DNA from 2 places in the Mycolicibacterium mageritense genome. Region 1 is predicted to be linked to the other one. Evidence: riboswitches for the same ligand, from Rfam matches in the RefSeq annotation. Region 1 holds a riboswitch; the other holds the start of a gene.
What was found. A riboswitch is a leader RNA that binds a small molecule or an ion and turns the genes downstream of it on or off. The one in region 1 is predicted to bind cobalamin.
Positions count from the first base shown of each region.

Region 2: linked by a shared signal. The riboswitch ahead of G6N67_RS09150 (ABC transporter substrate-binding protein) and the one ahead of metE (5-methyltetrahydropteroyltriglutamate--homocysteine S-methyltransferase) in region 1 are both predicted to bind cobalamin.

Region 1 is NZ_AP022567.1:7,956,375-7,971,770, reverse strand. It holds gene pdhA (pyruvate dehydrogenase (acetyl-transferring) E1 component subunit alpha) at 1-953, shown strand, start outside; gene G6N67_RS38500 (alpha-ketoacid dehydrogenase subunit beta) at 960-2,018, shown strand; gene G6N67_RS38495 (dihydrolipoamide acetyltransferase family protein) at 2,015-3,208, shown strand; gene G6N67_RS38490 (enoyl-CoA hydratase) at 3,211-3,963, opposite strand; gene G6N67_RS38485 (class I SAM-dependent methyltransferase) at 3,973-4,587, opposite strand; gene G6N67_RS38480 (signal peptidase II) at 4,697-5,248, shown strand; gene G6N67_RS38475 (hypothetical protein) at 5,238-5,621, shown strand; gene G6N67_RS38470 (hypothetical protein) at 5,639-5,947, opposite strand; gene G6N67_RS38465 (hypothetical protein) at 6,098-6,718, opposite strand; gene G6N67_RS38460 (MspA family porin) at 6,749-7,435, opposite strand; gene G6N67_RS38455 (MspA family porin) at 7,778-8,473, opposite strand; gene G6N67_RS38450 (Rv2240c family protein) at 8,884-9,447, shown strand; gene G6N67_RS38445 (sensor domain-containing protein) at 9,479-10,141, shown strand; cobalamin riboswitch at 10,235-10,399, shown strand; gene metE (5-methyltetrahydropteroyltriglutamate--homocysteine S-methyltransferase) at 10,543-12,816, shown strand; gene G6N67_RS38435 (short-chain fatty acyl-CoA regulator family protein) at 12,853-14,259, opposite strand; gene prpD (2-methylcitrate dehydratase PrpD) at 14,380-15,396, shown strand, end outside.
Region 2 is NZ_AP022567.1:1,892,528-1,907,923, reverse strand. It holds gene G6N67_RS09175 (type I glutamate--ammonia ligase) at 1-974, opposite strand, end outside; gene G6N67_RS09170 (class II glutamine amidotransferase) at 1,090-1,887, shown strand; gene G6N67_RS09165 (MurR/RpiR family transcriptional regulator) at 1,893-2,768, shown strand; gene G6N67_RS09160 (TetR/AcrR family transcriptional regulator) at 2,785-3,423, shown strand; gene G6N67_RS09155 (methyltransferase) at 3,428-4,516, opposite strand; cobalamin riboswitch at 4,619-4,805, shown strand; gene G6N67_RS09150 (ABC transporter substrate-binding protein) at 4,875-5,882, shown strand; gene G6N67_RS09145 (class I SAM-dependent methyltransferase) at 5,879-6,649, shown strand; gene G6N67_RS09140 (FecCD family ABC transporter permease) at 6,679-7,677, shown strand; gene G6N67_RS09135 (ABC transporter ATP-binding protein) at 7,677-8,462, shown strand; gene G6N67_RS09130 (MaoC/PaaZ C-terminal domain-containing protein) at 8,522-9,340, opposite strand; gene G6N67_RS09125 (3-oxoacyl-ACP reductase) at 9,354-10,703, opposite strand; gene G6N67_RS09120 (acetyl-CoA C-acetyltransferase) at 10,813-12,114, shown strand; gene G6N67_RS09115 (TIGR03564 family F420-dependent LLM class oxidoreductase) at 12,438-13,349, shown strand; gene G6N67_RS09110 (sensor histidine kinase) at 13,444-14,730, shown strand; gene G6N67_RS09105 (LuxR C-terminal-related transcriptional regulator) at 14,727-15,374, shown strand.

The sequences.
Region 1 (15,396 bases):
TGGTCGTCACGCGTGATCTGGACTCCGAGTTCGTCAACCTGCAACGGCAGGGCGAACTGGCGCTGTTCGCGTCATGTCACGGCCAGGAGGCCGCGCAGGTCGGCGCGGCGGCCTGCCTGCGCAAGACCGACTGGTTGTTCCCGCAGTACCGCGAGATCGGCGCGTTCCTGCTGCGTGGCATCACCCCGGCCCAGATCGGTGCGTTGTGGCGCGGCAAATGGCACGGTGGCCTGCAGTTCACCGACCACTGCGTCGCCCCGGTCGCGATCCCCATCGGTACCCACGGCCTACACGCGGTCGGCGCCGCGATGGCCGCGCAGCGCCTCGGTGAGGATTCCGTGACGGTCGCCTTCATGGGCGACGGTGCGACCAGCGAGGGCGACGCGCACGAGGCCCTGAACCTCGCGTCGGTGTTCCGGGCGCCGTGCGTGTTCTTCGTGCAGAACAACCAGTGGGCGATCTCGGTGCCGGTTGAGCATCAGCAGGCCGGCCCGTCGATCGCGCACCGCGCCATCGGCTACGGCATGCCCGGTCTCAGGGTCGACGGCAACGACGTCCTCGCGTGTTTCACGGTGATGGCCGAGGCCGCCGAACGGGCCCGCCGCGGCGGCGGCCCGACGCTGATCGAAGCGATCACCTACCGGATGGGTCCGCACACCACGTCCGACGACCCCACGCGGTACCGGTCTGCGGACGCTGTCAACGCGTGGCTGGCTCGCGATCCGATCGCGCGCTACCGGACGTACCTCCAGAACGTGGGTGTGTGGACCGAACGCCTCGAAGAGCGCGTCAGCGCCCGGTCGAAGCGGTTGTGTGCCGAACTGCGGGACGCGGTGGCGGGTGCCCCGGACTTCGACCCCGCCGAGATGTTCGAAATCGTGTATGCCGAGATCACTCCTGATCTGGCCCGGCAACGGGATCAGCTGTTGGCAGAGTTGGCGAAGGAGGCGTGACCCCACATGACTCAGATCATCGACCGGCCTGCCGCTCAAGGTGATTCGCCGGAGCCGTGGGAACCGATCCTGACGTCGGTGCGAAAGACCGCCGAGCTGACTATGGTGCAGGCGATCAATCAGGCGTTGCACGACGCCATGGCCGCAGACGAGAGCGTGCTGGTGTTCGGTGAGGACGTCGCCACGCTGGGCGGGGTCTTCCGGGTCACCGAGGGGCTCTCCGAAACCTTCGGCGGGGACCGGTGTTTCGATACCCCGCTGGCCGAGTCGGCGATCATCGGGATTGCGATCGGGATGGCGATCCGGGGCTTTCGGCCGGTGCCCGAGATCCAGTTCGACGGATTCAGCTACCCGGCCTTCGACCAGATCGCAAGCCATCTGGCGAAATACCGCATGCGGACCCACGGTGACATCGCCATGCCCGTGACGGTGCGCATCCCGTCGTTCGGCGGCATCGGTGCGGTGGAACATCACTCGGAGTCCACCGAAACCTACTGGCTGCACACAGCCGGGCTCAAAGTGGTGGTGCCGTCCACGCCCTCCGACGCGTACTGGCTTTTGCGGCAGTCGATCTCGAGCCTCGACCCGGTGATCTTCCTCGAACCGAAACGGCGGTACTGGGCGCGTGAGCCCGTCGACACGAGCACTCCCGGCCTGCCCATAGGCCGGGCTGCGGTGCGCCGCAACGGTACTGACGTCACGGTGATCACCTACGGCGGTTTGGTCGCCACCGCGCTGAACGCGGCCGAGTCCGCGGCGGCCCGCGGCTGGAGCCTCGAGGTGATCGACCTGCGCACGCTCAACCCACTCGATTTCGACACCGTCGCGGCCTCGGTGCGCCGCACCGGGCGCGTCGTGGTGATGCACGAGGGCCCGCGCACATTGGGGTTCGGCGCCGAACTGGCCGCCCGGATCTCCGAGGAGCTGTTCTACGACCTGGAGGCTCCGGTGATGCGCGCCACCGGGTTTGACACGCCTTACCCGCCGGCCCGCCTGGAAAAGGTGTGGCTACCGGGTGTCGACCGGCTGCTGGACTGCGTCGAGCGCGCAATGGAGCAGCCGTGAATCGGGAATTCCTGGTGCCCGACCTCGGGGAGGGGCTCCAGGACGCGACCATCACCAGTTGGAACGTCGCAGTCGGTGACACCGTCGAGTTGAACCAGACACTGTGCACCGTGGAGACCAACAAGGCCGAGGTCGAGATCCCCAGCCCCTACGCCGGGCAGGTGCTCGAACTCGGCGGTGCGCCGGGCGAAACGCTCAACGTCGGGTCGCTGCTCGTGCGCATCGCGACGACGGAGGCCACGCCGGCGGTCAACGGGACAGGTGCCGCTCGCAAGCCGGTCCTCGTCGGCTACGGCGCCGACGACACCATGGACACCAGCAGACGCGCTCCCGCGACGCCGTCGGAAGCTCCGCCGCCGGCGGGCCGGCCCAGGGCCAAACCGCCGGTGCGCAAGCTGGCCGCCGAACTTCACGTCGATCTCAGCACGCTGTCCCCGGGATCCGGACCCGACGGCATCATCACCCGCGACGACGTGCTCGCTGCCGCGGGCAGCTCCGAGCTGCTCGACGTGCGCGGTGTCCAGGCCGAGATGGCGCGGCGGATGACGTTGTCACGTCGCGAGATTCCCGATGCGCATGCCCGTGTCGACGTGGACTGCTCAGCCCTGGTGCGGCTGCGGGACCGGATCCGCGCGACCGACCCCGAGCTGCCGGTCACGCCGTTCATCCTGACGCTGCGGTTGGTGGTCGTCGCGCTGCGCAGGCACCTGATCCTGAACTCGACGTGGGTGGAAACCAGCGGTGGTGCGCAGGTTCACCAACACCCCGACATACACCTCGGCTTCGGGGTGGCGACGGCGCGCGGCTTGCTCGTCCCCGTGGTGCGCGACGCGCACAGTCTGAGCACCCGGCAGCTGGCCGAGGTGGTGAACCGGTTGGCCGAAGGAGCCCGGGCCGGCACCCTCACGCCCGCCGAGCTGACCGGTTCGACGTTCACGGTGTCGAACTTCGGTGCGCTCGGGCTCGATGACGGCGTACCGGTGATCAACTTTCCCGAGGCTGCCATTCTCGGCATGGGATCCTTGAAGGAACGTCCCGTGGTGGTCGACGGCGTCGTGGTGGCCCGCCCGACGATGTCGCTGACGTGTGCGTTCGACCACCGGATCGCCGATGGCGCGCAGGCAGCCGAATTCCTGTGCGAGCTACGCGGACTGATCGAGGCGCCGGAGTTGGCGCTGCTGGAGATGTAGCGCTACTTGCGCTTCGCCGCGGCCAACCGCTGTGCAAATTCCGGGGATTCGATCGACGCAGCCTGCGGGCCCAGCTCGGTGTCGACGGCGATCCGGTGTTGGTCGGAGTCGATCACACCGGGGTTCGCGGTGGCGCGCATCGACGCCTTCGTGGCGATGACGACCTCGCGGGGCGCTGCGGCCGGACCCGCGGCGAGTTCGCGGGCAGCGCCGACCGGATCACCCGCGATCGACAGTGCCAGGCCGTGGCGCACCGCGGCTTCGGCGTCGAACCGCATTCCGAACAGCAGCGCCGCCCGGGCCACCTGCGGGCCGACGGCGCGTTGCAGCATCCACGTGGCACCGCCACCGGGATGGATGCCGAGTTTCTGGAATCGCGGATCGAACAGGGCCGCAGGCCCGGCGATGCGGACATCGGCGGCCAGCGCGAGATTCAGGCCCGCGCCGACGGCCGCGCCGTTGACTGCGGCGATGGTCGGCAGCGAACAGTGCGCGACGGCCAGGAAACCGTCATAGATCTTGCGCAGCCCGTCCTCGGTCGCTGCGCCCAGCGCGGTGAGATCCGCGCCTGCGCAGAACGCCTTGCCCGCGCCGGTCACGATCACCGCGTGCACGTCGGGGTTGGCCTCGACCGACTCGATCGCGGCACACAATCCCGCCGACATCTCGAAGGTGACCGCGTTGCGGCGGTCGGGATCGTTCACAGTGATGAGTGCGACGTTGTTGTCGATCTGCGTGAGGACGAGTTCGGACACGCGCTGAGCCTAGTCCTTGTGCGGGACCGGCCACCGCAGCAGATAGCGGTAGTACAGCCCGCGGCGGATCGAAGCGCCGGGCAGGACCTCGTCCGCGACCTGGCGAATCTCGTCCAGGGTTTCGGTCGGCCTGGCGACGGCCACCCCGACGTCTCTGGTTTCGCCGTGCAGCCGCGAACCGATCCGCACCGCGGGAAGGCAGAGTCCAGACCAGAGCCAATCGCGCAGTGCCCGGTTCGCGGACAGCCCCACCACGGCGATCTCGCCCTGCGGCGTCAGCAAGCCGCGTGCCTTGGTGAGGCCGGACCGGAGATCCATGTGGTGCAGGCTCGCAACCATGGTGATCAGGTCGTACCGCCGTTCTCCGGGGTCGAAGTCTTCGAAACTCGTCTGGGTCACCGTGACATTCGGGTAGTCGGCCAGGCGCAGCCAAGCACGTTGCAGCGCATTCGATTCCGGGTCGATCGCGGTCACCGATCGCGACACGGGCGCCAGCCGCTGGGACAGCAGGCCGTCCCCACAGCCGACGTCGAGGACATCGCCGCGGTGGCCGGCGGCGATCCTCGTCAGCCACGGATGGTAGGCGGTGTTGTGATTCCAGTAGTCGTTGTTGGGCGGTGTCACCCCTTCGACTGTGCCATCGATCGCGCGGCACGCGTGGCGGCCTCAGTGTTCACCCGCCGGATGCGTCGGTGAAGTGGCTGGTCGTGACGTTCCGGCGGATAATGGGCCGGTGACGGCCGACATGACGAGCATGCCTGCCGCCGCGGCGATTATCGGGGCAGCGCCCACGCGCCGGAGGCTTCTGTTCGTGGTCGGCGCGGCGGTTCTGCTGGTCGACGTGGGAACCAAATCACTGGCGGTCGGCCTACTCGAGCCCGGTCACGCGGTCTCGTTGGTCGGCGACCGGCTGGTGTGCGTGCTGACCCGAAACGCAGGCGCAGCGCTGTCCATTGCCGCGGGCAACGCCGTCCTGCTGAGTGTGGCAGTCCTGATCACGGTGGTGGCAGTCGGCGCGCTCGGTTGGCGTGTGCGTTCGGCGGGGTGGGCGCTGGGGCTCGGCATGGTGCTCGGGGGCGCCACCGGTAACCTGGTCGATCGAGTGTTCCGGTCACCGGGTCCGCTGCGCGGGCAGGTGGTGGATTTCCTCGCCATCGGCTGGGGGCCAGTGTTCAACGTCGCCGACTTCGCCGTACTCGGCGGGGTGATCTGCTTGATTACGTTGTCGCTGATCGGGTCTCCGCTCGGCTCCGCAAACCAGAAGACCAGGTCAAGTGCTGGATAGCAGTCCTGAAGAAAAGGCTCCGTGGCATGAGCGACCGCTTGCGGCGGCCGTCGCAGGTATCGGCGGCGTGGCCGCGATCGGGGTGTTGGTCCTCGCGGTCGTCCTGACCTCGCGCCACTCCACGCTGCCGCCGACGACCGGGGACGCCACGACGACAGTCTCGGCGACCACGTCGCCGCCTCGTGCGCATTCCACGCCATCGACGTCGGCCGGCACGCCGCGAACCGTCCCCGTCACCACCAGTGAGGTGGTGGTTTCGACGGCGCCGCCACCGGAGCCGGCAGAACCACCGGCGACGACGTCGGCGCCACCCACCACCACGATGTCGAATCCGTATGCGACGACGACGGTTCCCGCCGCAGGGGCCTTCTGACGCCGGGGTCTGGGCGGTCAGCCGAAGATGCCGAACGGACCGAAGATGACGCCCGAATCGTCGGGCTCGTTGGGGCACGAGACGTCGACATAGACCGTCGTCGACGATCTGTCGGCCGGCGGTGCCGAGCGATCCGGGTTGTGTATCCCGGTGACCCGGCACTCCGTCAGTGGCATCGAACTCTTGCCGCCGACCCAGTTGATCTGTACGTCGTAGCCCTGATCGGTCAGGTGAGCCATGACGGCGTCAGCCGATTCTGAGGTCGGATCGGCTGCAGCCGGTGGCACGGTGCCGAGAAAGCCTGCGAGCGCTGCCGAAAGTAGCACGCCCAAAACGAGTTTCGGCCGTATCGAGGTAGCAGGCACAAGACCCTCCCAGTGGCCGGATCTTGTGCCGGCGCATGCCCGCCGGCGGCCCCGGCCGTCACCTACGAGTTTATGCCTGGGTGCAGGAGGGCCGGTAGCCGTTCCCGGTCGTCAGGGCGCCGGAGGTGTAGCGGGATCGAGCGGGGGAGCGGCCGGGTCCGGGGCCGGCGGGAGGTTCTGGACCAGACCGGGCGGGACATTGGTGCCCGGTGGCGGCGCCGTGCCCGGCAGTGGCTCACCGAGTTGCTGCTGGGGCATCTGCCCGAGCAGTGACCCCTTGAGGTTCCCGTTTTCGTGGAGCCGATGGATCTGCCTGAGGAAATCGAGGCCCGAGATGTCGGAATTCTCTTGTCCCGGAGCCACTCCGACCACTGTGCCCTGACCGGGTGCCGAGGGCACCTCGTTCTGCTCGACCAGGTACCCGTTGTTGAATGCCCGCATGCTCGGCGGCGTGCCCGGAGGGCCGCCGGGTGTCGCATTCTGCGCGAGCAGATTGTTCGGGTTGAGATCGACGCCCTGGGGCAGACCGAGGGGTCCGTTGGTGGGCGTGCCGGTCTGTTCCAGGAGCGAAAGTCCGTTGGGGCCCAACGGCGCACCGATGCCGGGCACCACGGGGCCTTGCGGCGGTGGCGGAGCGGGGAGTGCGGGGTCGGCCGGAGCGACCGGTTCCGGGTCGGCGGCGGCGGTGGCCGATGAGGCGACCGCCGCGCCGAGCACCAGAAGACCGGCCACCGCCACACGGTGTGTCCGATTCATGAGGTCTCAGACGGCCTTGGTGACGCCGTAGTACGCGACGACGTCGTCGGTGTCGGTGGTCGAGCTGGTCAGGATGGCGTAGGAGCGCAGGAAGGACTGGCCGACGCAGCCGTCGAGCTTGATGTGGACATCCTTGACCGTGACGCGGACGGGCGCGGCCTTGAACGACTTCTTGTCCACCGAAACGTTGTTGACGGTGCCCGGCTTGAGGTGGATCTCGATGGTGCCCGAGAGGGGCACGCTCAGGCCGGTCGGGATCAGGCCGCCCAACGTGGAACCGGAGGTACTGAGGCCCACCGAACCGATCAGACGCACCTGACCCAGCTCGATGCCGCAGCCGATCTGGTAGCCGGTGTCGAGCGTTCCGCCGTTGAGGCTGGTCTTGCCCGAGCCGCTCACGGTTCCCGTGAACGTTCCGGCGACGAGGTACTCGCGGGACGATACGGCGGTGGTGAGCGGGGCGACCGGCAGCTGACTTTCATTCGACGCCGCCACGGTGAGCTTCCACCCGTCCGGCGTCGTCACCACACCGGGTTCGGCGGACGCGACGATTCCGTTGTCGGGTGGCGGTGGGGCGTCGGCGACCGGGACGGCCGGGTCCGGCGGCGGAGGCGGATCAGCCGAGGCAAGGGGCGCAACCGCGACCGGGGCCAACATGCAGACTGCAGCCAGGGTGGCAAAACGATTCAACATGCGTGAACTTGCGCCTCTCATGGAGTCTGAATCCCTCTGGATCGACATCGTCGCCGGAAAGCCCAAGGGAAACAAGGAATCTGTCGCGACGAATCATGTATGGGGTTGGTTTCGAATCGGTGAACGGCGGACCAACGGACCACACCGCACTCCCGTCCAATGAGCGTGCCCAGACTGTGTGGTTCCTGAAAATTGACTGCGCAACAATATAATTCGTGGTGAGCTGAACTGATGGCAACGAATATGATTGGACGTCAATAACTTTGGCGCGGCCAAACGCAAAAAGGCGCGGCAGAACCGGATGTGGAACCGGTCCCGCCACGCCATTTGGCGCGGCCAAGATCACACCGCCTTGGTGACTCCGAGGTAGGTGACCACATCGTCGGTGTTCTCGGTCGAGGCCGTCAGGGTCGCGTACGACCGGATGAAGGACTGGCCGGCGCACTGGTCGAACTTGATCCGTACACCCGTGATGGTGACGCGGGTCTCCGAACCCTTGAACGACTTCTTGTCGATGGGAACGATCGTCACGGTGCCCGGCTTGAGGTACACCTTGCCCTGGAGGTTGATACCGGTACCGAAGCCCACGTCGGTGGCCGCACCGGTGAACGGAATCTTGATCGACGGGGAAAAGCTTGCGCCAGGGTTGATTTCCATCTCGTCCGAGACGATGCCGCAGCCGATTTGTTCGCCGGCCTCGAGCGTGCCACCCGTGAGCTTGGTCTTGCCGGAGCCCGAGATCTTGCCGGTGAACGTTCCGGCGACGAGGTACTCGCGTGACGATACGGCGGTGGTGAGCGGGGCGACCGGCAGCTGACTCTCGTTGGCGCCGCTGACCGAGACGTGCCAGCCATCCGGGGTGTCCAGCACGCCCGGGGCGGCCGAGGGCACCGCGCCGGTGTCAGGCGGTGGGGGCGGGGCGTCGGCGACCGGGACGGCCGGGTCCGGCGGCGGAGGCGGATCAGCCGAGGCAAGGGGCGCAACCGCGACCGGGGCCAACATGCAGACTGCAGCCAGGGTGGCAAAACGATTCAACATGCGTGAACTTGCGCCTCTCATGGAGTCTGAATCCCTCTGGATCGACATCGTCGCCGGAAAATCCAAGGGAACCAAGGAATCTGTCGCGACGAATCATGTATGGGGTTGGTTTCGAAATGGTGAACGACGCCCCAATAGTTCCCGCCACGTAGCCATCTGGCAGGCAGCTTCCGGAAGCTGTGAGTTTTCTGTCAATACCCTGCGGGTCAACGCAATTCGTGTTTGATCAAGGCTGTGCGGATTTGGACACGCAATGGACCGCACGCCGCGTTCGGGTGTTCGTCGGCCGTTCACCATCCGGACATGTGACCCGCAGACCGTAATGCGACGACGCCAGCAACGGCTGATTGCATAGCGCCGACCCGTGCCGTGCCCGGCCGGGGTGGCGACTATCTACTACGGAGGTACAGGTGAGGACATCACACCTTTGCGGGCGGGGACTGGCGGCCTGCGGTATCGCGCTGGCCATTGGACTTGCCACGCTGCCACCGGCATTCGCCGACCCGGAGGGCGCCACCCAGTCCGACGCCGGCCCGGTGGAACCCCCACCGGCGGCGCCGCTGCCGGCGGGAGCCCCCGCGCCTGCCGGCGATGCCGACCCTGCCGCGGTGACCGCGTGCACTGCATTCGCCGACGCGCTGGACAATGCCTCGGTGTTCTACGGTGACTTCGCGGACACGATCGACGGCACCGCGCGGCCCGATTACTCGGATCCGGTGGTGAGCATGACCAATGTCAGTGGCCGCACCGCGCTTCGGGAGTCGGCCGCACAGGCGATGAGCGCGGCAGGGACACCTGGGCTTTCGCCCGACATCGCCGGTCCGATGCGCTCGTGGTCACTGGATGCGACCAAGCTGCTGGTCAAGATGGGGCTGCGCGGCAGTGGCGACACCTTGAACGTGACCGCCAATGAGCTCAACGAGGACGCCCACAATGCCCAGATGGCGTGCGCGCTGGCGGGCACCCATGCGTGAGGCCCCACGTCGGGGCAAGGTGTTGCGTTGTGTGGCAGGAATATTGCTCGTCGCCCTGGCCATTGCCGCATGCTCTGACAAGGGCAATGCGCAAGAAGCAGCGCCCAAGGTGATCGGAGACACCGACCTCGACGCGCTGCTGCTCAAACCCGAGGAGGTGAACACCCTGATGGCCGCGCAAGGGATGACTCCGCACCCGGTGGTCACCGTGATGGGCGACCATCGCAACCTGCTGCCCAACCTCAACTGCCTCGGGGTGTGGCAGGTCAACGAATCGGCGATCTACGGCGACGGTTGGACCGCGATGCGGCAACAGCTGCTGCGGTCACCTGACGCCGATGACTGGGACAATCTCGTTGTGCAGTCGATCGTTTCGTTCCCCTCGGAGCAGGACGCCCGCGATTTCTATCGTCAGTCGGCCGACCGCTGGGCCAAATGCTCGGACCACAACGTGAACATCAACCTCAACGGTCAGCAGTTGCCCAAGTGGCACAGCGGGGCCCTCACCGAATCGAACTCCGAACTGTCGATGCCGTTCACGCGCAGCGCGGGCGAACAGGTACGGGCGTGTCAGCGGGCGCTGGCCGTCGAGACCAATGTCATCATCGACGTGCAGGCCTGCAAACCCGCGGCGTCGGATGTCACGCAGGCGACCATGGTGGCCGACACGATCAAGGCGGCCATCCGTCGGTGAGGCCGTCACCGCGGCAACGTGGCGGAGTAGTCTGGGCGGCGCAGCTGGTTTGTCGGCCCCGGTGATGACCGGGATCGACACCGAACGTCGCGCGCTGGTACAGGCGCGGTGTGAGAGGGAACCCGGTGGGAATCCGGGACTGTCCCGCAGCGGTATGCAGGAACGACCGCCGTCATCAGCACTGGCCCTCCCGGGCTGGGAAGCGACGGCCACTAGGAGCACATTGGTGCGCGCCTGCGAGTCCGAAGACCTGCCAGCCGTACCGGGCGCGCCGCGTCCGGTGGCTCATCGCCTCGCGGAACAGGCAGTGGCCGAAGCGGTGCACTCGTGGCGGGCGTACCGTCCTCGGCTCGACGTCTCCTGGCGGTGACCATCCCCGTCGCACGTTGAAGGACGTCGTCATGAGCACAACTGCAACACCTTTCACCGCCACTGTCCTCGGATCTCCGCGGATCGGACCCAACCGGGAACTCAAGCGGGCCGTCGAGAACTACTGGGCCGGCCGGACCGACCGGGCCGGGCTCGAATCCATCGCTGCGCAGTTGCGGCGTGAGACCTGGCAAACATTGGCCGCGGCCGGGCTCGACTCGATCCCGGTCAACACGTTCTCGTACTACGACCAGATGCTCGATACCGCTGTGCTGGTCGGTGCGCTCCCTCCGCGGGTCTGTTCGATCGCGGACGAGCTGGATCGTTACTTCGCGGCCGCACGAGGTGACGACGAGACCGCGCCGCTGGAGATGACCAAATGGTTCGACACCAACTACCACTACCTGGTGCCCGAGATCGGACCGCACACGACCTTCGCGCTCAACCCTGCCAAGGTGCTCGGTGAGGTGGAAGAGGCTGTCACGCTGGGTATCCCGGCACGGCCGGTGATCGTCGGACCCATCACCTTCCTGGCGCTGGCCAAGGCAGTCGACGGTGGCGGCACGCCCATCGACCGGCTCGACGAACTCGTGGGGGTGTACGCAGAACTGCTCGACGTGCTCGCCGCCCGCGGGGTGCGGTGGGTTCAGTTCGACGAACCCGTACTGGTGACCGATTTTCTCGGCAACGCACCGGAATTGGCCGAGCGGGTCTACGGGCGCCTCGGTGCGCTCGGCCATCGCCCCGCACTGTTCGTCGCGACCTACTTCGGTGCCCTGGCCGACGCGCTACCGGCGCTGGCCCGTACGCCGGTCGATGCGATCGGCATCGACCTGGTTGCAGGCGATTCACCCGCGTTCGTGTCCGTGCCCGAGCTCGCAGACAAGCTCGTGGTCGCGGGTGTCGTCGACGGGCGCAACGTCTGGCGCACCGACTTGGCGGGCGCGCTCGGCAAGCTCACCGGTCTGCTGGGAAGTGCCGGTGCCGTAGCGGTGTCCACGTCGTGCTCGACGCTGCACGTGCCGTACACGCTCGACGGTGAAGTGGAACTCGATGCGGCACTGCGCAGTTGGCTGGCTTTCGGGGCCGAGAAGGTCACCGAGGTGGCCGCGCTTGCGCGCGGTCTCAAGGATGGCCGCGAGGCCATATCGGCCGAGATCGCCGACTCGGACGCGGCGGTCGCGTCGCGGAAGGCCGATAGCCGGCTCCGCAACGGCCGAATTCGGGCCCGCATCACGTCGATCGTCGGCTCCGGGGCCAAGCGTGGCCCTGCCGCCGCCCGCCGTGCCGTACAGGCCGAGCGATTGAAACTGCCGGCCTTGCCCACCACGACCATCGGCTCCTACCCGCAGACGACGGCCATCCGGGTGGCGCGGGCCGACCTGCGGGCGGGCCGGATCGACGCGGCAGAATACGAGCGCCGGATGAAGGCCGAGATCGCCGACGTCATCGCACTGCAGGAGCGGCTCGGGCTCGACGTCCTGGTGCACGGTGAACCGGAACGCAACGACATGGTGCAGTATTTCGCCGAGCAACTCGACGGGTTCTTCGCGACCCAGAACGGATGGGTGCAGTCCTACGGCAGCCGGTGCGTCCGTCCGCCGATCCTCTACGGCGATGTATCTCGGCCCGAGCCGATGACCGTGGAATGGATCAGCTACGCCCAGTCTTTGACCGACAAACCGGTCAAGGGCATGCTGACGGGTCCGGTCACGATCTTGGCGTGGTCGTTCGTGCGTGACGACCAGCCGTTGGCGGACACGGCATTCCAGGTCGCATTGGCCATCCGCGACGAGACGGTGGACCTCGAGTCGGCGGGCATCGCGATCATCCAGGTCGACGAGCCTGCGCTGCGCGAACTGCTCCCGCTGCGGACCAAGGACAAGGATGCCTACCTGCGCTGGGCCGTCGAGGCCTTCCGGCTGGCCACGTCAGGGGTTGCGGACACGACACAGATCCACACGCACCTGTGCTACTCGGAGTTCGGTGAAGTGATCGGTGCGATCGCCGACCTGGACGCGGATGTCACCTCGATCGAGGCGGCGCGTTCACACATGGAGGTGCTGGGCGATCTCAACCAGGCCGGGTTCGCAAACAGCGTGGGCCCGGGCGTCTACGACATCCACTCGCCTCGCGTGCCAGGCGTCGACGAGATCGCCGCGTCATTGCGCGAGGCGCTGAGAGCCGTTCCTGCCGAACGGCTGTGGGTGAACCCCGACTGCGGCCTCAAGACGCGGTCCACCGACGAGGTGACGGCGTCGTTGCAGCACCTGGTGGCCGCGGCGGCGGAGGTCCGCGCGGGCTAGGAACCTGCTGACCCGGCCGGGCGCCACCGCAGGCCGTCAGCCGGCCGGGGAGTACGGCAGGTCGCTGCTGGTCTGCGGATCGACCCGAACCGGCCTGCCCACATAGGGAAACGCGCGCTGTGGGCAGGCCGGGCGGTCGCAGATGCGGCAACCCGCGCCGATGGGCACCGTGGCTTGGGCGTCGGCGAGGTCGATGCCGACCGAGTACACGAGCTTTTCGGCGTGTGCCAGGTCGCAGCCCAGGCCGATGGCAAAGCGCTTGCGGGTGCCGAGGTAGCGGCCGGGCGTCGAGGCCATGGTCTTCGCGATCCAGAAATAGCTGCGGCCATCGGGCATCTGGGCCACCTGTGTCAGGAATTCGCCGGGGCGGGAGAACGCATGATGTACGACCCACAGCGGGCAGTTTCCACCGACGCGAGAGAAGTGAAAAGCAGTGGCGGACTGTCGCTTCGAGATGTTACCAGCGCTGTCGGTACGGACGAAGATGAACGGAACGCCGCGCGCATCAGGTCGCTGCAGGGTTGAGAGCCGATGGCAGACGGTCTCGAAACCCACCTCGAACCGACGGGCGAGCTGGTCGATGTCGTACCGCAATTCCTCGGCGGCCGACAGCACCATTCGATACGGCAGGAGCAGCGCGCCCGCGAAGTAGTTCGCCAGCCCGATCCGTGCGACATCCCTTGCCTCCGAGCTCAACTGGTCGTCGGTGGCGACGAGGGCATCGATCAGCTCGGAGTGCGACAGCAGCGCGATCTGAGTGGCCAGCTGGAAGGCGCGTTGTCCGGGCAGCAGCCACCGTGCGATGTGCAGGGTGCGGGCTTGGTCGTCGTACCGACGTTTGACGTCGGATCCCAGGGTGTTACCGTCGTCGACCACCACGGTGATACCCTCCGCTGCCAGCAGGTCGGCGAGTTGCCGATCCAAACCGCCGATCTGCAAACGGCGTTCGGCGAACAGGTTCTCGGCAGCGCGGTCGAGCGTGTCGATGTAGTTGCGGCGGTCGTAGAAGAAGTCGCGGACCTCTTCGAACGGCATGGGTTGTTGGGTGCCGGTCTGTACGTCGAGGCTCGCGCGATCATGGACCGCTTCGAGTTCTGCCGTTGCGTCGTGCAGGCGGCGGTGCAGATTAACCATGGTCTGGCCGACTTCGGGCATCCGGGCCACAAGCTCCTCGATCTGTGCGGTCGTGGCGGGGCTGTCGGCGAGTATCTCGCGCAGGTCGGAGGCCAGCCGGGCGTCGGCGTCGGGCGCGAAGTAGTGGGTGGGCAGGTCGAAGCGGTCGGCCAGTGCGAGCAGTACCGGCACGGTGATGGGGCGCTGGTCGTTCTCCAGCTGGTTGACGTAGCTCGTGGACAGTCCGAGGGCGCGTGCCAGCGCGACCTGGGTCAGGCCTCGCTCGTCTCGGAGCCGCCTCAGGCGGGCACCCGCGAATGTTCTCGCCACCACTGCCGAGGCTACTCCAACCCGCTTTCGCAACATTCGCAAAAGTCCTCGTCAAAGGACACAAAAATACGCATTTACAAGCTCTTCCGCTGAATATTCGGTCTGCGTAGCGTGCGAATCATGCGTGAACATGAGGTGAGAACCCGGCGTAGCGCCGACGATTTTCCGCGGACCGAGCACCTGGCGTGGAAGATCGCCGAAGTCGCGGCGGACCCGGTGGAGGTGCCGCCGGAGACCGCGGCGATGGTGGTCAACCGGATCATCGACAACGCCGCGGTGTCCGCTGCTTCGGTGATCCGCCGTCCCGTGACCGTCGCCCGTACGCAAGCCCTGGCGCACAGAACTCGTCAGGGGGCGACCGTATTCGGTGTCGACGGCGCCGTGCCGGCCGAGTGGGCGGCCTGGGCCAATGGCGTGGCTGTCCGAGAGCTCGACTTCCACGACACGTTCCTGGCCGCCGATTACTCCCATCCCGGCGACAACATCCCGGCTCTGGTCGCGGTGGCACAGCAACTGGGCGTGCGCGGCGCCGACCTGATCCGTGGCATCGCAACAGCGTACGAGGTGCAGATCGACCTGGTGAAGGGAATCTGCCTGCATCAACACAAGATCGACCACGTCGCTCATCTGGGCCCGTCGATCGCCGCCGGCTTGGGCACGATGCTGCGGCTCGATGCCGAAACCATCTACGCCGCAATCGGTCAGGCACTGCATCTGACCACCGCGACCCGGCAGTCGCGCAAGGGCCTGATCTCCAGTTGGAAGGCGTTCGCGCCGGCATGGGCGGGCAAGGTCGCGATCGAGGCCGTCGACCGTGCGATGCGTGGTGAAGCGTCGCCTGCCCCGATCTGGGAGGGTGAGGACGGCGTGATCGCCTGGCTGCTCGCCGGCCCCGACCACACCTACCGCGTGCCGCTGCCCGCACCCGGCGAGCCCAAGCGGGCCATCCTCGACAGCTACACCAAGGAGCATTCGGCCGAGTACCAGAGTCAGGCGCCCATCGACCTGGCGCGTCGGATGCGGGATCGGATCGGCGATCTGGACCAGGTCGCCACCATCGTGCTGCACACCAGCCACCACACCCACGTGGTGATCGGTACGGGCAGCAACGATCCGCAGAAGTTCGACCCCGACGCT
Region 2 (15,396 bases), 1.9 Mb from region 1:
TGTGGGTTTCCCGGTGTGGCCGCGATGAACCTGACGGCCGCCTCCCGGTTTTCCAGGCCCCAGCATTGGGCTGCGCCTGCCCAGTTGCCAGGTTTGAGCCGCTCGGCGGAAAGGGCTGAGCCCGCGTAGAGACCGAGGAGGTCCGGCAGGGTCGCGAGCACTCCGGCAATGGCCGATTGGCCGGCCGGCCGCATCCCGTGTGGGCCGCCGCCACCTGACAGCACCGGGCCGTCGTCGTCCGCAAGGGACAGGTGCAGGTGCGCGCCGTTGCCCGCCTCGCCGGCGAACGGCACAGGGGAGAACGAGATCTTCAGGCCGTGCCGGGCCGCGGCCCGGCCGATCACGATCCGCGCCAGGATGACCGCGTCGGCCGCGGCGACCGGCGTCGTGGGGGCCAGCGCCACTTCGAGTTGGTCGTGCCCGTACTCGGTGTGGAGTTGGTCGATGACCAGCCCCGCGCGTTCTGCCGCGCCCATGAGGTCGACCAGGAACGCCGAGCGGTCCAGGGATGTGCGCATGCCGTAGGGCGACCACGGTTCGGTGGATGCATGCTGGGTGTCGGGCGCCAGCATCGTGCACTCGAGCTCCGCACCGATCAAGGCGGTCAGCCCGGACGAGGCCGCGGCCTGCTCGGCGTGGGCCAGCAGTGTGCGAGTACACAGCGGAGCGGGTTCGCCGTACTGGTCGTACAGGCTGGCAGGTGCCCACGCCACGCCGTCTTCGACCACCTGAAGATCGGCCGGGTCGATGCGGATCCGCAGGTCGCCGACCACCCCGATGTCCGGCGTGAAGGCGATCCCGCTGTCGACACAGAACACGCTCCACGAGGGCGAGACGCCCATTCCGGCGCTGTGAAACGACGGGAGGCGACGTAGCGGCACGTACTTGGCGCGGGTCACACCCGCCAGGTCGGTCAGCGATCCGGCCACGATCTCCACGCCGGCAGCGCGTAGGTCGTCGATCTCCAGCGTCATGGCTCCTCCTGGCTTCCCAAGTCTGCGAGCACGCTATGTCATAAATGTTTCATATTCTTTAATATGACCGCTAGAGGTTCGATTCATTAAATTTTGCTTCGGAGGGGTTGGAGCCATGTGTCGCTTGCTGGGAGTCGTGTCGACTGCGCCGATCTCGGTCTCGGACGCCGTCGGTGGGCACGTGTTGAAGGATTTCGTGGCGCTCACCAAGGTGCACGGCGACGGTTGGGGCATGGCTCATGTCGACGAGACCGGTGGCGCCCCACGGGTTGAGGTCTCGGCGGGCAGCGCACTCGACGACCCGGCCTTCGCGGCGGCAGTCGAGAGCCGGCCGTTGACCGCCGGTATGGTCCACTTGCGCTGGGCAACCAACGGCCTGGCCGTGCAACCGCAGAACTCGCACCCATTCGTCGCCGACGGTGTTGCCATGGCGCACAACGGATCCATCAAACCGACCGGCCCGCTCGACGAGCTCATCGAACCGGCGACTGCCGCCGCCCTGCGTGGGACCACCGACAGCGAGCGCTACTTCGGCGTGATCCGGCAACATCGCCGGACCGCACCTGATCTGGCCGAGGCGGTCCGTCGGGCGGTGGCCCAGCTACGGGCCCTGTATCCGGAGGCGTGCCTCAATGCACTGGTGCTCGGCGAAGGCCAACTGATCGCCGTACACGCGCACGCGCGCAGTCAACTGCCCGCCGAGGACATCGAGGAGATCACCGCCGCCGATCTGCCCACCGAGCATCTCGAGGACTACTTTGCGCTGCGGTGGGCCCGGCCCAGTGACAGCGCAGTGGTGATCGGCTCCACCGGATTCGGTGATCTGGACTGGCAGGCGTTGCCGCCCGAGAGCGTCACCGCGATCTCGATGGCCGACCTGTCGATGAATTCGGTGCCTGTCATGGCAGATTGAGAACCGTGTCAGAGGACGAGCCGGTGGCGAAGATCTCGACGGTGGAGGCCAGGGCCACCGCCGCACTGCCCACGCTCAGCAAGGCTGAGCGGCGGGTAGGGCGAGCGTTGCTCGGCGACTATCCGAGCGCCGGGTTGGCCAGCGCCGCCAGGCTCGCCGAACGTGCCGAGGTGAGCCCCCCGACCGTGCTACGGTTCGCGCAGTCCCTCGGCTACGACGGATTCGCCGATCTGCAGGTCGCGTTGCGCGCCGAGTTGTCCGCGCGATCGAGTGGGCCGATCACCAGGTTGCCCGATGCGCCGGCGGCAGGCAGTCTGCTCGACCGGTTGTTGCAGCAGGCGCGCGCGCAGAACGAGCGCGCGGCGCAGACGTTGGCGCTGCTTACGGAACCCGCGCTGGAAGCCGCGGTGGCGCTGTTGGCGGACGTCGGTCGCACGGTGTATCTGCACGGTGGTCGCTTCTCGCACCTGCTGGCGATGCACCTGGCCGCCCACCTGGAACAACTGCGCCCGGGCACCCGGGTGCTGGGCGACCCGACGGGCGGGGATTTAGGTGCGCTGCTCGAACTGTCACGCCATGACGTCGTGGTGCTGTTCGACTATCACAGGTATCAGCGCAGCGCAGCCGAGCTGGCGCAACGCGTGCACCGCGCGGGCGCGACCGTCCTGCTCATCACCGACGATCTGAGCTGCCCGGTGGCACCGGACGCCGAAGTCGTGCTGGCCGCCTCGAGCACGGTCGGTACCACGTACCAGAGCATGGCGGCCGGATTTCTGCTGACCGAACTGCTCATCCCGTTGGTCATGGACGCGATCGGAGAGCCGGCACGGACCCGCATGGCGTTGTGGGAGGAGCAACGGCGCGCTGAGCTTCTGCCATGACAGTTACCCTGGTCGGATGGCAGGTGGAACCAAGCGGCTGCCGCGTGCCGTCCGCGAACAACAGATGCTCGACGCCGCGGTGCAGATCTTCTCGGTCAACGGCTATCACGAGACGTCGATGGACGCCATCGCGGCCGAAGCCGAGATCTCCAAGCCGATGCTGTACCTCTATTACGGGTCCAAAGAGGAACTGTTCGGCGCGTGCCTCAACCGCGAACTGACGCGGTTCGTCGACGTCGTCCGCGGGCAGATCGATTTCACCCAGAGCCCCAAGGATCTGCTGCGCAACGCGGTGCTGGCGTTCCTCACCTACATCGACGCCAACCGCGCGTCGTGGATGGTGCTCTACACCCAGGCCACGAGTTCGCAGGCGTTCGCGCACACCGTGCGGGAAGGCCGGGAGAAGATCATCGACCTGGTGGCCCGGCTGCTGAGCACCGGCACGCGTAACCCCGCGCCGGACAGTGACTTCGAGATGATGGCGGTTGCGCTCGTGGGGGCAGGTGAGGCGATCGCCACCCGGGTCAGCTCGGGCGACGCCGATGTGGACGAGGCGACCGAGCTGATGATCAACCTGTTCTGGCGCGGGCTGCGGGGCAAGCCGTCGGATGCGGCACACGGTGAGTCCGCGCTGACGGCGCAGAAGGCCGAGTGACGCGCTAGACGGCGCGGCCCTCCACGAGGCTGAACGGTGACGCGGTCGGCACCACGCGCGTGAGCCGGAACCCGGCCTGCTCGTAAAGCGAGCGGTACTCGGCTTCGGTGCGCTCGCGGGCCGCGATGCCGACGAGCATCTCGAGATCGGTCCACTTGCCCAGGAACTCCCGATTGTGATCGGGGATGACGGCCTCGATCAGCAGCAGCGTGGTCCCGGGCGTCGCGGCCGTTCGGATGTTGCGCAGGATGGTCAAGGCCTGCTCATCCGGCCAGTCGTGGATGATGTTCTTCAGCACGTACGCATCGGCGCCGGCGGGCACTCGGTCGAAGAACGATCCGGCGACGATCTCGACGCGGTCGGCGGTTCCGTACTTGCCCAACAACTCTGGTGCCCCGTCGACGACCTGCTGCAGGTCGTAGAGCACCCCGCGGGCCGCAGGCGCGGCATCGAGGATGGCGGACAGCAGCCGGCCGTGGCCACCACCGACATCGGCGATCGTGGCGAACGGTGTGAAGTCGTACGCCGCCACGACGGGCGCGATCGCCAGCTCCGACACGCTCGTCATCGCGTCGTTGAAGATCTCGCCCAGGTCCGGCTCGGATGCGATGTACTCGAACGCCCCCATGCCGCGCAATCGGGGGATAACGGCCTCGCCGCTGCGGACCGCATCGCCCAGGTGGCTCCAGTGTTCGCGGTGCTGCGGGGATCCGACGAAGCGGGCCATCCCGGCCACCGATACCGGTGCATCGGAACGCAGCGCGTCGCCCAGCGGATTGAGGGCATACCGCCCGTCGCGGGTCCGGCGGAAGATCCCCTCGCTCACCAGGGCCCGCATCAACCTGTCGGTCGCGTCGGCGTCGGCGTTCACGCGGCGGGCAAGTTCTTCGGCCCGCAGCGGGCCGCCCGCGAGCGCGTCGGCCACACCGAGTTGGGCTGCGACGGTAATCCCTTGCGCCACCCAGGCATTGAGGATCATCTCCAGCATCACCGCGGCGGGTGGTGCGCTGCGCTGATGCAGCCGGCGCAGCAGATGGCGCAGACGTTCGGCGGCGCGGGCTGCTCGGACCGGGGGCACCTTGGCGGTAGTCATCGAATGACTCTAGGGGCAGAGTGAGCAGGGGCGCCGACAAGGTGCTTAATGAAAACCATTATCATTAAGCGGGTGATGACGCCATTGCTGCCTGCCGCGCTGGTATGGTCCGTTCGAGCCAGTCGAACCCAATCAGGTTGGGTCAGGGAATCCGGTGCGAATCCGGAGCTGACGCGCAGCGGTGTGGAGGACAGGCGGAGCAACGGCCACTGGTCCCATCACGGGGCTGGGAAGGCGCTCCGGCTGGATGATCCCGAGTCCGAAGACCTGCTGGCTCGGGCCTCGCTGCCGCCGTGTGGCGTGAGGTCCGACCATCGGACGGACTCCGCGATTGGGTCCAGGATCGAAAGGCGTCGCCCTGCATAACGGAACCCGCACCATAACCCTTGTCGCACTTACTGTGTCGCTGATCACCGGGTGCAGTTCGCCGGCCGACACGGCCACCACTGCCGGACCTCCCGGGTATCCCGTCACCTTGGAGAACTGCGGGCGTGCGGTGACCGTGAAATCACCACCGCAACGCGCGGTGTCGATCAATCAGCCGGCCACCGAACTGTTGCTGACCCTAGGGCTGGCCGACCGGATGGTCGGCAGCGCGTCCTGGAGCGACGAAGTCAGGCCCGAGCTCGCCGCCGAGAACGCCAAGGTGCCCGTGCTGAGCCGGGATTTTCCGTCCTTCGAACGGGTGCTCAAGGAAAAGCCCGACTTCGTGTACGCGACGTTCGACTGGTCGTTCACCGACGAGGGCGTCGCTCCGCGGGACCGGTTCGAGCGCCTGGGCGTGCCGACCTACCAATCCTCGAGCGAATGCGGTGGCCAGGACGCCGCCCAGCAGCGTCCCCTCACCCTCGACGACATGTACGCCGAGATCGGGGATGTCGCCAAGATATTCGGCGTCGAAGACCGCGGGGAGCAGCTGGTCTCGTCGCTGCGGACGCGGATGTCCACCGCGGCCGACGGTCTCAAGGCCGACGACGTCACGTTGATGTGGTGGTATGCGGGCACCAAGGCGCCCTACATCGCGGGCTGCTGCGGTGCGCCCGGCATCATCACCAACGCGGTCGGGGCCCGCAACGCGTTCGCCGACAGTCGGCAACTGTGGCCCGAGATCTCGTGGGAGGCCATCCTGGAACGCGACCCCGATGTGCTGGTCCTGGCCGATCTGACACGTGGCGACGACGGGGACAGCGTGGCCGCCAAGATCCGCTTCCTCGAATCCGACCCGGCCGCACAACGGTTGACGGCGGTGCGGGAACGCCGGTGGATCGTGCTACCGGGCACCGCGATGGACCCGTCACTGCGTAACGTCGACGCGGTCGAGACCGTCGCATCCGGCCTGCGCTCCTTCGGGCTGGCGGACAAATGAGCGCCGTCGATCCCGCCACGCTGCTCACGTCCTGGGACGGCCAACAGGCCGCATACATCGCCGACCGCGAAGCGCGGTTCCGCATCATGGTCGAGGTGTTGCGGTTGGCGTGCGGTGATGCGCCGCTCGTAGTCGACCTCGCTTGTGGGCCAGGCTCTTTGAGCACACGCGCGCTCGACGCCCTGCCGCAGGCCACAGTGCTCGCCGTCGATCACGACCCGCTGCTGCTCGACATCGCGACTCGAGCACTGCGACCCGTGCACGGGGACCGGTTCACGACCCTGGACGCCGATCTCGCCGACGAGAGCTGGCCCGAACTCGTGGCCGACGCGCTCGGGGGCCGCACACCCGACGCGTTCATCTCGACCACGGCCCTGCACTGGCTCACGCCCGATGCACTGGTGCGGGTATACGCCGGGGCAGCCGCACTGCTCGGTGAGGGCGGAATCCTGCTCAACGGTGACCATTTCCGCTTCGACGGCCGAAACCCGGTACTACGGCGCCTGGCGGCCGCGCATGACGACGAAACGCAGCGGCGCGCCCACACGGCCGGTGCGCCGACCTGGGAAGCGTGGTGGGACACGGCGCGGGCACAACCCGGTGCGGCCTCCCTGGCTGCGCTTCGTGACGCCCGGTTCGCCGACCGGCCCGCTCCACCGCCCACCGCGGTGGACTTTCACCTCGCGGCCCTCGCGCAGGCCGGCTTCACCGGAGTCGGCACGGTGTGGCAGCTGCTCGACGACTACGTCGTGCTCGGCGTGAAGTGACCGCACCGCGAACACTGCAGAACACCGGGATGACACTGCTCATCCCCGTCGGCCTTGGGGCCCTGCTGGTGTCGATCGCGGCGGCGATCATCATCGGGCCCGCGGACCTGGGTGTCGGTGACGTGTACGCCGTGATCGCCCAGCGCATGTGGGGCGGCGGCACCATCGTCACGCCCATCGACGACGGCATTGTCTGGGAACTGCGGTTGCCCCGTGCCGTGCTGGCCGCGATCTGCGGTGCGGGCCTCGCGATCTGCGGCGCCATTCTGCAGTCGTTGATGCGCAATCCGCTCGCCGACCCGTTCATGCTCGGCATCTCGTCGGGTGCCTCCACGGGTGCCGTGCTGGTCGTGGTGACCGGAGTCGGTGGCGCGCTGAGCCTGTCGGCCGGTGCCTTCGTGGGAGCACTGATCGCGTTCGTCCTGGTGCTGATCCTCGCGACCGCGTCGGGCGGCGGCCAGGATCGTGTGGTGCTGGCGGGAGTCGCAGGCACGCAACTGTTTTCGGCGATGACGGCTTTCGTGGTGTTCTCGTCGGCCGACGCCCAGCAGACGCGGGGGGTGCTGTTCTGGTTGCTCGGCTCCCTGGGCGGCGCGAACTGGAATCAGGTGGCGCTGTGTGGCGTGGTCTGCGCGGCCGGCTTGGTGATCTGCTGGATGCAGTCGGATGCCTTGGACGCATTCGCATTCGGTCATGACGCCGCGGCCTCGCTCGGTGTCGCTGTCACGAGGGTGCGGGTTTTGCTGATGGTGACGACGGCGTTGCTGACCGCGGTGCTGGTGAGTGCCGCGGGCGCAATCGGATTCGTCGGCCTCGTGTTGCCGCACGCCGCGCGCCTCATCGTGGGCCCGACCCACCGCAGGCTTCTGCTCGTCACCGCGTTGACAGGTGCGATCTTCCTGGTCTGGGTCGACACCGTGGCGCGCACACTGTTTGCGCCCCAGGAACTGCCGGTCGGCGTGGTCACCGCGCTCGTCGGCGTTCCGATATTCGTGCTGATTCTCGCGCGGCGGAAGCGGTACACCTGATGCTGGAACGGCAACCGGGCCCGATCGCCGCCGACACGGTCAGTTGGTCGGTAGGCGGAGCCCTTGTCGTCGACGGGGTTTCGCTGCTGGTGCACGAGGGGGAGACCCTGGGGTTGCTCGGCCCCAACGGCGCGGGCAAGTCATCGCTGCTGCGACTGCTGGCGGGGTTGCGGCGTCCGACCGGTGGGGCCGTGCTGCTCAACGGGAGATCGCTGGCCCAGCACCGCCGCCGCGACGTCGCGCAACGCATCGCGGTGGTCGAGCAACAGGTCAGCACCGACATCGAGCTCACGGTCGAGCAGATCGTGCGGCTCGGCAGGATCCCGCACCGCGGCGTCTGGTCCGGCGTCACCGAGGCCGATGACCGGGCGGTCGAGCGTGCGCTCGACCAGACCGGCACAGCGACCATGCGGCACCGGGATTGGCGGACGCTCTCCGGTGGCGAGCAGCAGCGCGTCCAGATCGCCCGCGCGCTCGCCCAGGAGCCGCGTGAGTTGCTGCTCGACGAGCCCACCAACCACCTCGACATCCGGCACCAGTTCGAGCTGCTCGCGCTGATTCGTGAGCTGCCCGTGACATCGGTGGTGACGCTGCACGACCTGACCCTCGCCGCGCTGTTCTGCGACCGGCTCGTCGTGCTCGCCGGCGGGCGCGTTATCGCCGCGGGCTCGCCCGCGGAAGTGTTGACGCCCGAACTGATCTCGACTGTCTACGGCGTGCAGGCCCGCGTCATCGCCGGTGGTGCGGGCCCTGGCCGGCCCTCGATCCAGCTGCTGCCACCTTGAGCGTACGCCGCCGAATGTGAAGAAGATGGCGAGATTCTCGACGAATCTCGCCATCTTGTTCACTTTGGCGGCCGAATCTCAGCGGTCAGGTGCGGGTAGCCCTTGGACAGGTGACGCAGCGTCAGCTCCCAGCCGTCGGCGTCGCGTTCGACGTACAGCCCGGCCTTGGCCGGCAGCACCACCGGCTTGGCGAACCGCACCGAGTACCTCACCGCGTCCGGCAGCTGCCCTTCGATGTTGGCCAGGACCGCTGCGGCACTGAACATTCCGTGCGCGATCACGGTCGGGAAGCCGAACAGCTTGGCGGCGATCGGATTGGTGTGGATGGGGTTGAGGTCGCCGCCCACCGACGCGTAACGCCGGATCTGCCCTGCCGAGATGCTCAGCACCGCGTTGGGCGGCGGAAGCTTGGGCTGCTTCTGCGGCTCGGGTTTCGGCTCGCCGGACAGGCTCGTGCGCTGCTGGTGCAAAAACGTGGTCACCTGGTGCCAGGCCGGCTCGTTGCCGACCTTCACGTCGGTCACGATGTCCACGAGGAGACCGCGGCGATGCTCACGAAGGTTCTCGGCATGCACCGCCACACCGACCGTGTCGGTCACCGCGATCGGCCGGTACTGCGTGATGTGGTTCTCGATGTGCACCGAACCCATTGCCGCGAACGGGAAGTCGAATCCCGTCACCAGCGACATCACGGTCGGGAACGTCAGCGCGAACGGATAGGTCAGCGGCAACGTGTCACCGAACCGCAACCCGGTCACCTGTGCGTACTCGGCGACGTTGGTCGGGTCGATCTTGACGTCGTCGACCGTGATGGTGCGAGCAGGCAGGGTGTCGTCGCGCGGGATGAACGGCAAGGCCCCCACGACGGCCCGCAGCATGTTGTTCACGCCGTCACGCCCCCAACATGGCCTGGCCGCAGACGCGGATCGTGTTGCCGGTCACGGCATTCGACGCCGGGCTGGCGAAGTAGGCGATGAGCTCGGCCACGTCGACCGGTTGCCCGCCCTGGAACAGCGAGTTGAGCCGGCGGCCCACCTCGCGGGTCGCCAGCGGGATCGCCTCGGTCATCTTGGTCTCGATGAAGCCGGGCGCCACGGCGTTGATGGTGATGCCCTTCTCGGCCAGCACCGGGGCCAGCGCCTCGGTGAGCCCGATCATTCCGGCCTTGGTGGTGGCGTAGTTGGTCTGGCCGCGGTTGCCCGCGATACCCGCCATCGACGAAAGGCCGATCACCCGGCCGCCTTCACCGATGGTGCCGTTGGCCACCAACCCCTCGGTGAGGCGCTGCGGGGCCAGCAGATTGACTGCGATGACGGAATCCCAGCGGGCCTCGTCCATGTTGGCCAACAGCTTGTCGCGCGTGATGCCTGCGTTGTTGACCAGCACGTCGACCTTGCCGCCATGGTGCTCGGCGACGTGCGCGGTGATCTTGTCGACCGCGTCGTCGGCCGTGACGTCGAGCGTCAGCGCGGTCCCACCGACCTTCTCGGCCACCTTCTGCAGATCCTCCGCGGCCTGTTCGACGTCGACGGCCACGACGGCCGCGCCGTCCCGCGCGAACACCTCGGCGATGGTCGCGCCGATGCCGCGAGCCGCACCGGTCACCACGGCGACCTTGCCTGCGAGCGGCTTGTCCCAGTCGGCAGGCGGGGTGGAATCGGCCGCGCCCACCCGGTACACCTGACCGTCCACATACGCGGACTTGGCCGACAGGATGAACCGCATGGTGGACTCCAGGCCGGTCGCGCCGGGCTTGGCGTCGGCAGCCAGGTACACCAGGGAGACGGTGGCCCCGCGGCGCAGCTCCTTGCCCAGCGACCGGGTGAAGCCTTCAAGCGAGCGTTGCACGATCTGCTCGTGCACGCCGGCCGCCTGGTCCGGCGTGGTGCCGACCACCACGACGCGGGCGCACGGCGCGAGATTGCGCAGCAGCGGCGTGAAGAACTTGTACAGCTCTTTGAGGCCCGTGGGTTCGGTGATACCGGTGGCGTCGAGCACCACGCCGCCGAACGAGTCGGCCCACCGGCCGCCGATGTTGTTGGAGACCACGTCGTAGTCGTCGGCCAGCGCGGCGCGCAGGGGCTCGACGACGCGTCCGGAGCCTCCGATCAGCAGGGATCCGGCCAGCGGCGGATCGCCCGGACGGTAGCGACGCAGCGTCTCGGGCTGCGGCACACCGAGCTGTTTCGCCAGGAACGAGCCCGGCCCGGAATTGACCACTTGGGATAACAGGTCGGCCACTTCAGCTGCCTTTCGCTTCGCAGTACTGCGTTGTCTACACCGAACTTACTCCAGAGTAAGAACAGTGGGTAATATGGCCCCGGACAACCCGACAGTGGGAGGCAAACAGATGGCCAACAACACAACTCGGCGGCGCGTTGCCGTATTGGGCGGCAACAGGATTCCGTTCGCACGGTCTGACGGTGCCTACGCCAACGCCTCCAACCAGGACATGTTCACCGCAGCCCTGGACGGTCTGATCGACCGGTTCGGCCTGGCCGGGGAGCGACTCGGCGCGGTGATCGGCGGGGCGGTGCTCAAGCACAGCCGGGACTTCAACCTCATGCGCGAATGCGTGCTGGGCAGCGCGTTGTCGCCGTACACGCCTGCCTTCGACATCCAGCAGGCGTGCGGCACGGGCCTGCAGGCCACCATCGCGGGCGCCAACAGCATCGCGCTGGGCCAGTACGAGTCGGCCGCAACCGGTGGTGTGGACACCGCGTCGGACGCGCCGATCGCGTTCGGTGACGACCTGCGCCACGTGCTGCTCGGCCTGCGCCGCGCCAAGTCCAACCTCGACCGGCTCAAGCTCGTCGGCAAGCTGCCGGCTGCCGTCGGCGTCGAGATCCCCGTCAACAGCGAGCCGCGGACCGGCAAGTCGATGGGCGAACACGCCGCGGTCACCGCCAAGGAAATGGGCATCAAGCGCGTCGACCAGGACGAACTGGCCGCCGCGAGCCACCGCAACATGGCCGCGGCCTACGACAGCGGCTTCTTCGACGATCTGGTCACGCCGTTCCTCGGCCTCTACCGGGACAACAACCTGCGTGCGGATTCGACGCCGGAGAAGCTGGCCAAGCTCAAGCCGGTGTTCGGCGTCAAGGCCGGTGACGCGACCATGACCGCGGGCAACTCGACCCCGCTGACCGACGGCGCCTCGGTGGCGCTGCTGGCCAGTGAGGACTGGGCGCAGGCCCACGGACACGAACCGCTGGCGTACTTCGTCGACGGTGAGACCGCTGCGGTCGACTACGTCAACGGCCCCGACGGCCTGCTGATGGCGCCCACCTATGCGGTGCCGCGGCTGCTCGCCCGCAATGACCTGACGCTGCAGGACTTCGACTTCTACGAGATCCACGAGGCGTTCGCGTCGGTGGTGCTGGCCACGCTGGCGGCCTGGGAGTCCGACGAGTACTGCAAGGAGCGCCTGGGCCTGGACTCCGCGCTCGGCAGCATCGACCGCGCCAAGCTCAACGTCAACGGATCGTCGCTCGCGGCGGGTCACCCGTTCGCGGCCACCGGCGGCCGGATCGTGGCGCAGCTCGCCAAGCAGCTGGCGCAGAAGAAGAAGGAGACCGGCCGGCCCGTGCGCGGTCTGATCTCCATCTGCGCAGCTGGCGGGCAGGGCGTAGCGGCGATTCTCGAGGCCTGAAAAAACATCCGAAAAGTTTTTTTCGGCAAGTTGTAACGGCTGGTCCCAAGGCGTCGATACACGGGTAGCTCCGTGTTGCCGTCTGACCCCCCGACCCGACGGCAACACGGGGCCACCTTCAAATTTCGGGTGAATTTCGGTCGAATTTCCTCTGGTCTGAGGGGTACTCGAGGCGTACAGTCGACCGTACGACGGGTTCGGGAGTGACTGATCCGAAGAGTCGGTTTAAGGGGTGAAAAACCGGCGGCGCGAGATTAATGGAGACGCCCCCAATGTCCTCCCGAACCCGCCCTTTTTTGTGCCGAAGCGCCTAGCTTTGACGCATGCAGATCAGCGTCCTCGGCTCCCTCAGCGACACCGGCGGTCGTTCGCCCGTCGATGCCACCGTGGAGAACCTCGCGCAGCTGCGTGACGAGGGTTTCCGGCGCGTGTGGATGACCCAGATGCCGTACGAGCCGGACCTGCTGACAGTGCTGGCGGTCGCCTTCCGCGAAGTCGACGGTATCGAGGTCGGCACCGGCGTGATCCCGATCCAGAATCAGCACCCCATGCTGCTGGCGCAGCGTGCGCTGACCCTCAACTTGATCGGCAACGGCCGGTTCATCCTCGGCCTCGGCATGACCCATGCGGCGGTCACCGAGGGCATGTGGGGCATTCCGTGGGACAAGCCCGTACGACGGCTGCGTGAATACCTTGACGGCCTGCAGCCGCTGCTGGCCGGTGAGCCGGCCGACGCGTCGGGGGAGACCGTCACGACGCGCGGATCCCTCCAGATTCCCGGCGCGCCGGCACCCGACATCTACATCGCCGCGTTGGGCCCACAGTTGCTGAAGCTGGCGGGGCGCCGCTCCTCCGGGACCGTCACCTGGATGACCGGCCCCACCACGCTTGCCGAACACGTGGTCCCGACGCTGCGCGGGGCTGCCGAGGGCCGGCCGGTTCGCGTCGTCGCCGCGCTCCCGGTCAGCGTCACCGACGACGTCGACGGTGCCCGCGCGCAGGCCGCCAAGCAGTTCGCGATGTACGGCCACCTGCCGTCGTATCGGGCCATGCTCGACCGTGAAGGCTACGCAGGGCCCGAGGACGCCGCGATCATCGGCGACGAAGCCGAGGTGGCCGAACGTATCCGCGCACTCGGCAAGGTCGGGGTCGACGAGTACGTCGGCGTGGTGTTCGACGCATCCGCCGAGACCAGGGCCCGCACCCGGGCGTTGCTGCGCGAGCTCGACGACTGAACCCTGCCCGTGAGTGCCGGTGTGGCCAGCCACACCCCGGATTGGCCGGGCACCACCATCGCACGACACCGCCGCGTCCGGCGACCATGGTGACGTGACCACGACCGCGATCGCCCCGACCTCGACCTCCGATGACTGGCGCCAGACCCTGCGTACTCCAGTGACCGCGCTGGCCTGGCGCGCATATCTGTACTTCTTGCTGATCAGCGTTCTCGCCGTGGTCGGCGTCGCCTACCTGTTCGCGACCGGCTTCGCGTCGGGTGTGCTGCTCGTGACACTGATCGGCATACCGCTGCTGGCACTCGTGGTGATGACGGGCCGCCAGTGGAACAAGCTGTACCGATCGCTGGCGCGGCTCGTCGGCGTCACCATCGAGGCGCCCGCGCCGTTCATCCGGCCGCGTGGCCTGCCACAGATCGTGGCGGCCGCGCTGACCGACGCAGTCGGCTGGCGCAGCCTGGGGTTTCTCCTCTTGCAGAGCGTCGTGATGACGCCTGTCGGATACCTCGTGCTGGTCGGGGTCGTGATGTCGGTGAGCCTGGTGGCGTCACCCGCGATCTGGGCGATCACCGGCGAATCCGTCGTCAGCATCGGCGAGCCCGTCGATTCTCTCGGCGCCTATCTGCTGTTGTCGGTCGCGGGAGTGGTCGCGTTGTACCTGCTGGGCTGGCTGATGATCGCGATCGGGCGTGGACACGTGTGGCTGGCCCGGGCCCTGCTCGCCCCGCCCGCGCGGGAGCGCAGGGTCGCCGAGCTCGAGAAGGCGCGTGCCGACGTGGTCGACGACTCGGCCGCGACGCTGCGCCGGGTGGAACGCGATCTGCACGACGGCACCCAGGCCCGGCTCATCACCGTGGCCATGACGCTGGCACGCGCCGAGGAGCAGCTGGCCGACGCCGACAAGACCGACGGGGCCCGCGTTCTGGTCTCCGACGCTTTGGCCAACACCAGGGAGACGCTGGCCGAGCTGCGTGACCTGGTCCGCGGAATCCGGCCTCCCGCTTTGGATCTCGGCCTGGGCCCAGCGGTGCAGACGCTCGCGGCGCGTAACCCGATTCCTGTCGAGCTGGTCGACGACATTGCGGTGCGCCCGTCGCTCGGGGTCGAGACGCTCGCGTACTTCTGTGTCGCGGAGTTGCTGGCCAATGTGTCCCGGCACTCCGGGGCGACCAAGGCCACGGTCCGGCTGCGCAGCGATACCGACGAGCTACAGATCATCGTGTCGGACAACGGTTCCGGGGGTGTCGATCCCGCCAACGGCTCGGGCCTGACCGGGCTGGCCGACCGGCTGCGCATGGTCGACGGCAGCATCGACATCGTCAGTCCGGCCGGTGGTCCCACCACGGTGACTGTCGTCGTCCCGTCGGGCGCCGACCGATGACTCGGCTGGCCATCGCCGAGGACAACGCAATCCTGCGCGACGGGCTGACGCAGCTGCTCGTCGAACGTGGCCACGAGGTGGTGGCCAAGGTCGGTACCGCAGAGGAGTTGCGGGAGATTGCCGAGACGCTGCGGCCCGAGGTGATCGTCGTCGACATCCGCATGCCACCGACGTTCACCGACGAAGGGCTCGTCGCGGCCGTGTCCCTGCGGCGGTCACATCCCGACGTCGGCGTGCTTGTGTTCTCACAGTGGGTCGAGACGCGTTACGCCGCAGAACTATTGGCCGGAAACCCGGCCGGTGTCGGCTACCTGCTCAAGGATCGGGTGGCCGACATCGGCGAGTTCGACGCGGCAGTGCGGCGCGTCGCGGAGGGTGGCACCGCGCTCGATCCCGAGGTCGTACGTCAGCTCATGGGCAGCCGGCGCGGTGTGAGCACGCTCGACAGACTGACCGCCCGCGAGCGCGAGGTGCTCGGGCTCATGGCCGAAGGACACTCCAACAGCGCACTGGCCGAACATCTTTCGATCTCCGAACGGGCCGTCGAGAAACACGTCGGCAGCATCTTCACCAAGCTCGACCTGCCGCCGTCCGCGGCCCACCATCGCCGCGTGCTCGCCGTCGTGACGTACCTCAACTCCTGAGCACGAGATTTTTCAGCGCGAG